One region of the Mesorhizobium sp. 2RAF45 genome, then DNA from elsewhere that is predicted to be linked to it. Evidence: riboswitches for the same ligand, from Rfam matches in the RefSeq annotation. Region 1 holds a riboswitch; the other holds the start of a gene.
What was found. A riboswitch is a leader RNA that binds a small molecule or an ion and turns the genes downstream of it on or off. The one in region 1 is predicted to bind cobalamin.
Positions count from the first base shown of each region.

Region 2: another riboswitch for cobalamin. It lies ahead of AB4Z43_RS02665 (CbtB domain-containing protein); the one in region 1 lies ahead of AB4Z43_RS13340 (DUF1636 family protein).

Region 1 covers NZ_JBFRGG010000004.1:72,150-77,269, reverse strand. The annotation lists gene AB4Z43_RS13355 (FecCD family ABC transporter permease) at 1-177, opposite strand, end outside; gene AB4Z43_RS13350 (ABC transporter substrate-binding protein) at 177-1,124, opposite strand; gene AB4Z43_RS13345 (ABC transporter ATP-binding protein) at 1,172-1,960, opposite strand; gene AB4Z43_RS13340 (DUF1636 family protein) at 1,957-2,424, opposite strand; cobalamin riboswitch at 2,447-2,652, opposite strand; gene AB4Z43_RS13335 (class I SAM-dependent methyltransferase) at 2,862-3,509, opposite strand; gene AB4Z43_RS13330 (DMT family transporter) at 3,797-4,756, shown strand; gene AB4Z43_RS13325 (substrate-binding domain-containing protein) at 4,884-5,120, opposite strand, start outside.
Region 2 covers NZ_JBFRGG010000001.1:533,285-538,404, forward strand. The annotation lists gene cbiB (adenosylcobinamide-phosphate synthase CbiB) at 1-417, shown strand, start outside; gene cobO (cob(I)yrinic acid a,c-diamide adenosyltransferase) at 414-1,043, opposite strand; gene cobU (bifunctional adenosylcobinamide kinase/adenosylcobinamide-phosphate guanylyltransferase) at 1,045-1,560, opposite strand; gene AB4Z43_RS02660 (CbtA family protein) at 1,553-2,368, opposite strand; gene AB4Z43_RS02665 (CbtB domain-containing protein) at 2,384-2,563, opposite strand; cobalamin riboswitch at 2,597-2,794, opposite strand; gene AB4Z43_RS02670 (aromatic ring-hydroxylating oxygenase subunit alpha) at 2,926-4,095, shown strand; gene AB4Z43_RS02675 (MFS transporter) at 4,099-5,120, opposite strand, start outside.

The sequences.
Region 1 (5,120 bases):
CAATCCGACGGCATGGCCAAGCGAGGCGATGACGTCGGTCAGCGGGATCAGTGTCGAACCATAGGCGATCGACAGCAGCACGAGGGCGACGACCGCTACCGTGCCCGCCACTATCGCCAGCGCGAACGCCTTGTGCCCTGAAAGCGCTCCGGATTTATGCCCAGGGGCAAGAAGCATCAGAACGCTTCCGGATGCATCGCCTTGGCGATCTTGCCGATCGCCTCGATGTTTGCCGGGCCGGGCGTCAGTTCGGCATAGCGGAGCGCCACGAAGCGCTCGTTCTTGACCGCGTCCGTCTCCTTCATCGCCGGGTGCGCCTTGAGGAAGTCGAGCAGTTTCTTGTAGCCGCCGCCATCCTGGTAATCGAGCAGGATGAGGAATTGCGGATTGCGCGACGCCACGGTTTCCCAATCCGTGTTGCCCCAGCTGGTGTCCATGTCGGCCATGATGTTGTCGCCGCCCGCCGCCGTGATCATGGCGCTCGGAATGGCGAATTTTCCGGCGGTGAACGGCTTGTCCTCACCTGAATCATAAAGGAACACCCGCGTCCCCTTTGCGCCGCCGACCTTGGCAGTGATATCAGCGAGCTGCGCCTTCCAGCCGGCAACAAGTTTTTTGGCTTCGGTCTCCTTGCCGAAGATCTTGCCCAGCTTTTCGACATCGCCATAGAGCAGATCCATCGAGGCAGCCGGACGGTTCTTGTCGAGATGGACGCAGCTTTCGGTCAGCACCAGCGTCTTGATGCCGTGCGGGGCGAGCGTGTCTGGCGTCACGTCGCCGCCCGGCTTCATGCCATAGTACCAGCCGGCGAAGAAGAAATCGGGCTCGACGGCGACGAGGTTTTCCAGCGTCGGGTATTTGGGCGCCAGTTCGGGAATAGAACCCTGCTCGGCCTTGAATTCGGGGCCGACCTTGTACCATCCGGTGATGCCGGTCAGGCCGACGATCGACGGCTGCAGCTTCAGCGCGAAGGCCATCTCGGCCATGTTGAGATCATGGATGACGGCGCGTTTGGGCGGCGCGTCGAAGGTCAGCGGCTTGCCGCAGCTGTCGACGGTGACCGGGAAGGCGAAGGCTGACGAAGCCAGCAGCGAGATGACGAGCGACAGGGCGAGACGTTTCACGGATTTTGCTCCTTGGTTGAACAATGTCGGATCAGGGATGGGGTCGATCAGGATGGCGGCGCGGAGCGGTTCGGAACATCGAAGACTGTCAGTTCGCGGTCTTCGGTCGGATGGCGCAGGCGAAACACGTCGACGCCGAAAATCTCGCGGATCAGCTTTTGGGTCAGCGCCTCGCGCGGCGCGGCCAGCGCATGCAGCCGCGCTTCGTTCATCACCGCAACCCTGGTGGCGAAGGGCGCCACCAAAGCCAGATCGTGCAGCACCGCGATCACCGTCATGCCGAAGCCGGCCACGAGCTCGAGCAGCTCGCCGCGGGCGCGCGGATCGAGATGGTTGGTCGGCTCGTCGAGGAACAGCACTTTCGGTTGCTGCGCGATGGCGCGCGCCAGCTGGGCGCGCTGGCGTTCACCGCCCGACAGCGAGCCTATGCTGCGGCCAAGCAGCGGCAACAGGCCGGTCCGGCGCAACGCGTCGACGACGATGTCGCGCTCCTCGCTCCTGCGCCTTAGTCCGGCATGCGGGACGCGGCCGAGCTCGACATAGTCGATCACCGCCAGCCGCGGGTCCGGCTGGTCGGTCTGGCCGACAACGGCGACGTGCAGGGCCCGCTCGGCGGTCGAGATCCTGTCCAGGCGGCGCCCGCCAAGCTTCACCTCGCCGGAACTTGGCCTGAGCATGCCCGACAGCATGCGCAGCAGCGTGGTCTTGCCGGCGCCATTGGGGCCGATGATGGCAAGGCGATCGCCTGTGGCCACCGACAGGCTGACGGCGTGGACCAGGTCGCGGCCATTCGCCGTCGCGCAGAGTTCGCGGGCTTCGAGAAGCGGCGTTGTCATCGGCTGTTGCCCTCAACCTTGGCCGGTCCGGGAATACGAGCCAGCGTCTTGCCCGGCAGCCGCGGCGGACGCTGTCCGGAATTGCACCAGCCGTCGGCAAGCGAGGCGTAAAGCCTGGCAAATCGCACGAGATCGCCGGCGTCGGCCTCGGCGTCGATGCAGCCGAAGAGATAGGAAGCCTTGCCTGGCGCCTGGAAGGCCACGGTCAGCGGCCGCGCACAGCCCGCCATGCATTCGACGCCTTCGATCGTGAAGCCATGCGCCACAGCGGGTTCCTGGCAGGCCGCGAGCCGGGAGCGCAGATCGGCACACAGGCTTTCGCCCGACCTGATGCCGGTCGGGATGTCACGGCAAAGCGTGCACACGATGATGCGATGATCGATGGCGCCGTCCAACTTTCCGTCACTTTCCAAAACTAGCGACGGAAGGATGCTGGCGAGCCGGACGACAAGACCGACGTCCACGTCTCCTCCCGGCACACCCCGTCCGGTCAACTCGGTGATGGCAGGTCTCCTGGCTCGCGGGTCTCAGCGCAATCCTGCCTTCCCAGCCTTGCCGGCCAGTGGCACGTCGGATCTTGCTCACCGCTTACAGTTGCGGGGGCAGCCACGGTCTCGACCTCTGCGGGTCTCACCGTGTTCCCTTTTCACCCCTTGCCTTTCGGCGCGGGGACCATCACGCACCCACCGTAGATTTCCATCGATCGCATCGCAATGGGTTTTTTGCGATGTCGCTGCGCTGCGTAGAATATGTAATAACATTACTTTGAAGCGATATTTCTCGACGATGTCAACCCCTGTCCTCGCGCAATAAGTCTTCGGCGGTACCTCGGTTTTCAGCCGCGAGTGGTCACCAGGCAGGAGGCATGACACCTGGCCGCGGTCGCCGAGGGAAACCGGCGCTACAGCTTTCTAAAAAAGCCTGACAGAATATTTGGACCCGCTTCGCCTGGCCGCAGTCTGATCCCGTCTTCAAAGCAATTCAGCGTCACGCATTCGAAGCCGTAATGCGCGAGGAGCGCCACCAGCGAGTCACGGTCGAAATGGTGCAGGTGCTCGTTGGGCAGACGCATGCGCCACGTCCGGAACCACGCATCGCCATCGGCGCCGAGTTCACGCCAGCGGCAATAAGGGACGGCGATGGCCAGGTGGCGGGTCTGAAGGCGGGCGAGGAAACCCAGATCCGGAATGTGCTCGAGCACGTCGAACATGGCGACGAGATCCCACGAGCCGGCGAGCGCCTCGTCCCAATCGACAAAGCGGACGCCCTCGGGCAGCGGAAATTTGGTGATGTCGCAGCCGGCACAGTCGGCAACCCCGGTAATCTTGGCGGCCTCAATGAAGGTGCCGGTGCCATAGCCAATCTCCAACACGGACCGCGGTATCTCACCGGTGATCCCCAGCACCCAGCCAAGCCGCTGATAGCCGAGCTTGATGGTCCGGTCGCTCAGATCCTCGTAATAGGAAATGTATTGCTTGTCGTATGTGATCGGCGTGGCGTCGATCTGGTGGATCACGCCGAAGCGGTCGAGGTTGTAGTTGTCTAGCATTCGCGGCGCCCCCGGGATTTCGAATGCTTATATGGCGGAGTTGAACGCAAGGTAAGCAGTTGGGGCGGGATGCCAAATTCTGGCAGGAGCGCGACCAGAACTAAATGTCACATTTGGGTCGACTGCCAACCGCCACTGCCAGGCTATGCAACGCGAAAAGCTGACACGCGACCTCCCGATACCAAAGTAAAAGCGTACGCGACCTCACCCTTCAAAACGGATGCATGACCCAACGACGCAGGTTATGTTACCCCGTCGGCAGACGTCATCGAAGGGGAGGACATGACATGCAGGCAATGCCGATAGCGCATCAAGCCGCGCAACCCGCGGTCGGCCCCATATCCTCCTTGACCGGCTATCCGGCCGCCATCCTGTGCTGGCTGCTTTCGGCTGGTGTCTATATCGCGGCCAAATGGGTGGCGCCTGAAATGCCGCCCTGGGGCCTCTGCTTTTGGCGGCTGACGCTTGCCTGCGCCATCCTACTGCCGATTGTGCACCGTCATCACGACGCCATGATTGGGCTTTTGCGAACTCGCGCCTTGGAGGTCGTCGCCGTAGGGGCGATCGGCCTCACCCTATGCCAGGGTATGATCTACCATGGCCTCAACGACACCAACGCCACCACGGCCGGCATCATCATGGCGCTTTCGCCTGTCATGACGATGGTGCTCGCGCGTTTCGTGCTTGGCGAACCGCTCGGATTGTGGAAGTCGCTTGGCGCGCTGGTTGCGCTCGCCGGAATGATTTTCATCGTTGCCCACGGGAACCTGACGGCGCTGCTGCAACTCGAGTTCAACGCCGGCGAGTTGTGGATCGTCGGCAGCGCGTTCTGCTGGGGCCTGTACACCGTGCTTTTGCGCCGTGCCAAATTCGGCATCGAACTCCTGCCGATGGTCGTGCTGCTGCTCGGCGCCGGTGCGCTGGTCGCGTTGCCTTTCCATTTGTGGGAATTGTTCAACGACGCACGCTCCGCCATGGACGTCCACAGCATTCTCGCGCTCGCCTATCTGGCAGGACCCGGCGGCGCCTTGATGTACTATCTCTACAACAAAAGCGTGGAAACACTCGGCGCGAGTCGGGCGAGCATGCTGCTCTACCTGCAGACGGTGTTCGTCGCCATGCTTGCCTATCTGCTGCTCGGCGAGGAATTGCACGATTACGATCTGGTCGGTGCGGCCTTCATTGTCGCCGGCATCATACTCGCCACCGTGGTCAAACCCAGGCCAGCTCAACCACGCGTGGCGTAGAAATCTATAGCCGCGCGAATGACCGAAGTGCGCCATGAAGTTGCCATTCTTCGGCAGGCCCTCCCAAAACGAACAAGGCCCCTTCCGGGGCCTTGCGCATCAAGTTCAATGCCGGGCTCTCCGGCCCTCACTTCCCCATCAGTTGCTTGGCGTTCTCCGCCGTGATCGCGGTCGTTTCCACCGTCACCGTTGGTTCCACCGAAGTCGCGCAGTCGAGCAGGATCTTCTTCGACATCTCGATCGCTTCCTTGGCGCCCGTCGGATAGGTGAAGGTCGCCGCCCAGTCGCCTTTTGCGACGGCCTCGATGCCGCCGGCCGGTCCGGGCAGGCCGTCGGTGCCGATGATCTTGACGTCCTTGCCAGC
Region 2 (5,120 bases), on a different contig from region 1:
ATCGGCCACCGCACCCCCCGCCACGAGGCTTTCGGCTGGGCGGCGGCGCGCTTCGACGACTGGATCAACCTGCCGGCATCGCGGCTGACGGCGCTGCTGATCGTGCTGGCGGCTTTCCTGGTCAAGGACGCCGATCCCCGCAATGCCTGGCAGGCGGTGCGGCGCGATGCCAAAAAGCACCGCTCTCCCAATGCCGGCTGGCCGGAAGCAGCCATGGCCGGCGCGCTTGGCCTGGCGCTTGCAGGCCCGCGCAGCTATGGCGGCATCGTGGTCGACGACGTCTTCATGGGCGAAGGCGGCCTCCGCGACGTCGACAGCGGCGACATCAGGCGGGCGCTGAAACTCTACCGCGTCGCCGATTATTTGCTGATCGCGTTGTTCGCCGTGGTTTCGGTCATCGCCGTTCTTGCGTTCTAGAACTCGATCCCCTGCTGCGCCTTCACGCCTGCCGAGAAGTGGTGTTTGGTGACGCCCATCTCGGTGACCAGATCGGCCGCCTCGACCAGCGCCGGCTTGGCGTTGCGGCCGGTGACGACGACATGCAGGCCCTCGCGGCGCGCCTTCAGCGCCGCAACCACCTTGTCGAGATCGAGATAATCGTAGCGCAGGGCGATGTTGAGCTCGTCGAGCACGACAAGGCTGATCGAGGGATCGGCGATCAACTCCAGTGCCTTGGCCCAGGCGGCCTCGGCGGCGGCGATGTCGCGCTTCAGATCCTGCGTCTCCCAGGTAAAGCCCTCGCCCATCGCATGCCAGACGACGCGGTCGCCGAAAGCGGCAAACGCATCCTTCTCGCCGGTGTGCCACTTGCCCTTGATGAACTGGACGACGCCGACGCGCTTGCCATAGCCGAGCATCCGCAGCGCCAGGCCGAAGGCGGCCGTGGTCTTGCCCTTGCCCGGACCGGTGTTGACGATCAGCAGTCCCTTTTCGACCGTCTTGCTCGCCACCTCGGCATCCTGCACCGCCTTGCGCTTGGCCATCTTGGCGCGATGGCGCTCTTCGTCCCGGTCCTCGGTGGGCTTGTTGTCGATGTCGGTCATGTCACTTCACCTTGAGCGGTAGCCCCGCCACCATCAGCAGCACCGTATCGGCGATCGCCGCGACCTGCTGGTTGAGCCGGCCGGCGTCATCGCGAAAACGGCGCGCCAGGGCATTGTCCGGCACGATGCCTTGCCCGACTTCGTTGGAGACCACGAACCAGGGGCCGCGCGGCCGCGACAGCACATCCGCCAGCCGCCGGCACTCGGCGCCGACGTCGTGATCGGCCAGCATGTGATTGGTCAGCCACAGCGTCAGGCAGTCGATGAGCACCGGCTGGTTGTCCGGCAAGGCCTCGAGCGCGCCGGCAAGGTCGAGCGGCGCGTCGATGGTCGTCCAGCCTTCGCCGCGCCGCGAGCGGTGCAGCGCGATGCGCTCGCGCATTTCGTCGTCATAGGCTTGCGCGGTGGCAATATAGGTCCACGGTGACGGCAACGCCGTCGCCAGGATTTCGGCATGCGCGCTCTTGCCGGAGCGCGCACCGCCGATGATGAAGGTCAGCTTGTTGCGATCAGGCAAAGCTGTCGCGCAGGCTGGTCGCCGTGCCAGTGAAGCGTCCGCGCACCACGCCGACGACGGCGCCGAGGACCAGCCAGAACACCAGATTGGTCAGCGTCACCGCCACCACGAACTGGTGGTGCAGGCCCTCCGGGATCGGCGTCTCGAAGCTGTCGGGCTGCGGCGCGCCGACAATGTGCGGAGCAACGATCAGCGCCACGGCAAGGATGGCCAGCGGTAGCGACTTGCGGAATGCGATCAGGCCGAGCCCGATAGCGGTCGCGATCACGGTTGCCACCCACCAGATCTGGCGCTGCGTCAGGTCGGCGGCCGGCATGGCCGGCAGTTCCGGAGGCAGGCCGAGACCGGGCGCCAGTGTGAAGATGGCAAAGCCGGCCAGACCCCAGAACACGCCCTGGCGCCAATTGCCGATGCCGCCGGCGAATTCCGAAACCGCGACCAGGATCAGCGCGAAGCCTATGCCGGTGACGACATTGGACACCACGTTGAAGGCAAAGCGCTCGAAGCCGTCGGCCGGTGCCCAGCCTTCGTCTTCGGCCGGAGCGGCGGCTGCGGCCGGTGCCGGGGTCGCGGCGCTCATCGAATTTGCCGCCGGTGCGGCCGAACTCATCGCGTTGCCACTGGCGGCCCCAGTCGGCGCCGCGGGTGCGGCGGCATGGTCATGGCCATGGCCGCCTTCGGCCTGTTCGTAGACTTCCGCCTTGAGGATCAGCGGTACGGTGGCATAGGCCTGCATGCAGGCAAGAACGACGCCGGCCACGAGCCCTGCGATCGCCGCGATGAACACGACGTTGCGAAACAGGTTCATGATGTCAGATCCTTGTCAGTGGCAGGGAAAAGCCATCGAATGCCGGTTGTCATGACCGGCATTGTGGACCGCTTCGATATGCGAGAAGCCGACAAAGCCGATGATGAAAGTGCCGAGCAGTGCGGCGAGCGCCAGCTGCATGAAGCCCGACTGCGAGGAGACGGAGGCGCCGAGGGAGACGGAAGCGGTATTCATATCTTGTCCTTTCACCCTCCACCCGAGGGCCTGTCAGTTTTGCCGTCGTCGGCAGGTCTCCTGGCTCACGGATCAGCGCCCTTCCCCACCTTCCCGAAGACGAACCTTCAGTGGCATATGGAGAGGACTACCGCACACAGTTGCGGGGGCAGCCACGGCATTGGGCAAGAATTTCGCCCGCACCGCATTCCCTCTTGGCTCCAAAACGGAACCGACGACTGCATGACTATAGGGAAAATCGCGACACGCGGCAAACCAAATTCCGCCGGCAAACAGCGCGATTGCGCCATGCCGTTTGCAGGCACGAGAATTGACAATTCTTCCTGCCGGGTGTCGGCTGGCCGCTTCACAGGAAGCCAGCCATGCAGCCCACTGCCAGCGAGCGCGCCCCTTACAATGGCCTGACCCAGGCCGAACCGACCCTGCCCTCATCGGCCTATTGGGATGGTGAGAAGTACCAGCGCGACCTCGATGCCATTTGGTACAAGAACTGGCTGCTCATCTGCCGCGAGGCCGATCTGGCCCAGCCGCTGGCCTTCCGCCGATTCCGCATCGGCACGCAGGACATCGTCGTGCTGCGCGACGACACCGGCGCGCTGCGCGCCTTCCACAACACCTGCCGCCACCGCGGCTCGCAGCTTTGCCAGGAGAGCGAGGGCCGGCTGAAGGCGCGACTGATCACTTGCCCCTACCACGCCTGGTCCTATTCGCTGCGCGGCGACCTCGTGCGCGTGCCGTCGAAATCCTTGCCCGATGGCTTCGACAAGGCCGACCATCCGCTCTACCGCGTCGCGCTCTCGGTGTGGCGCGGTTTCGTGTTCATCAATCTGCAGGAGGATGCGGCGGGCTCAGCGCAGGCATCCTTCGACCCGGCCTCCGGCAATCTCGGCAACTGGCCGCTGGAAACGCTGGTATCAGGCCATGTGCTGCGCAAGGTAATGCACTGCAACTGGAAGATCTTTTGGGAAAACTTCAACGAGTGCCTGCACTGCCCGGGCGTCCACAAGGACCTCTCGCGGCTGGTGCCGATCTATGGCCGCGGCCTGATGAGCCGGCACGACGATCCCGAATGGACGCGCCATGCCGACAATGACGCACCGGAATTTTCCGGCGGCCTGCGCGCCGGCGCCGAGACCTGGTCGCGCGACGGCCAGGCGCACGGGCCGGTCTTCTCCGGATTGACGCCAGCCGAACGCGCCGCCGGCCAGACCTACGCCACCAGCCTGCCCTCGATGTTCATCGTCGGTCATGTCGACTATGTCAGGACCGTACGCCTGGTGCCGCTCGGCCCGGAAGAGACCGAACTTGTCGCCGAGTGGCTGTTCGCGCCCGAGGCGCTGGCCGCGACCGATATCGACAACATCGTCGCCTTCGGCACACAGGTGCTGGAAGAGGACGCCGCCATCTGCGAGGTCAACCAGAGGGGCCTGCGCTCGATGCGCCACCAGGCCGGCGTGCTCATGCCCGAGGAGTATGAACTGCACCGCTTCCACAACTGGGTGCGCGAGCAGCATGCGGCACTTTCACCGTGATCCTCACAGAGACTTCGGCAGGTAACGCCAGGTCACGAACCCGCAAACCGCCGCCAGCAGGCCGAGCGTGACGAACACCGAGCCCAGTCCGAAGAAGGCCAGCACCACCGAATAGACCAGCGGCGGCGTCAGCTCGGAAAAATCGAGATAGGTGCGGTAGACCGCCGCCATCTGCGCCCGCTCATAGGAGCGCACCGAACGCATGAAGGCGGTCGAGCCCAACGCATCGAGCGCTATGGTGAAAAAGGCGCCGCACAACAGGAAGGCGCCGGTGAGCAGCGGCACGGTTTCGCCGACCGTGCCCGCCGCCAGAAGCATCGCCGACATGGCGAAATAGGCAAATGTCATGGTGCGCCGGCCGCCAAAGCGTTTTCCGGCCTTGCCCCAGAAGATCGCCATGAACAAAAGCGCGTTGCCGGCCGAAACCAGCAGACCGCCGGCCAGCTTGCCCTCGCCGGTGATCACCATGAACAGTGGCCCATAGACGAAGAACGTCGTCCAGAAGCAGGAGCGACCGAAGGCGATCAGCCAGGCAAGCCTCAATCTGGGCTGCGCGACGAAGCGGCCGATATTGGCGAGCGGATTGGCCGGCCGTGTCTTGCCGGGCCGGATCGACGGGTTGTCGCCCAGCCGATAGGTCCAGAACAGTGCGAGCAGGGCCAGCGCGAACACCGCCACCGCACCATGCGCGGCGTAGATGCCGAATCGCGTGTAGAGGAAGATGCCGAGCGTCGGCCCACCGGTCCAGGCGAGCATCGACCACGCCATGCGCAGCGATTCGGCCTGCATGAAGTCGGTCTTGCGGATGTGGTCCATGATGTAGAGATTGAGCGTGATCGAAAGTGCACTGGCGCCCATCACCCGGCACAGCATGCCCGCCAATTGCCCGGCCAGCGTATGGGTGACGAAGAACAGCGAGCCGATGGCGAGCAGGCAGGCGCCTGCGGTGTAGACCCAGCGCCGGGCAAAACGGCGGATCAGCATCGGCATGAACAGGGTCACCGACAGGCCGAGCAGCGCCACGA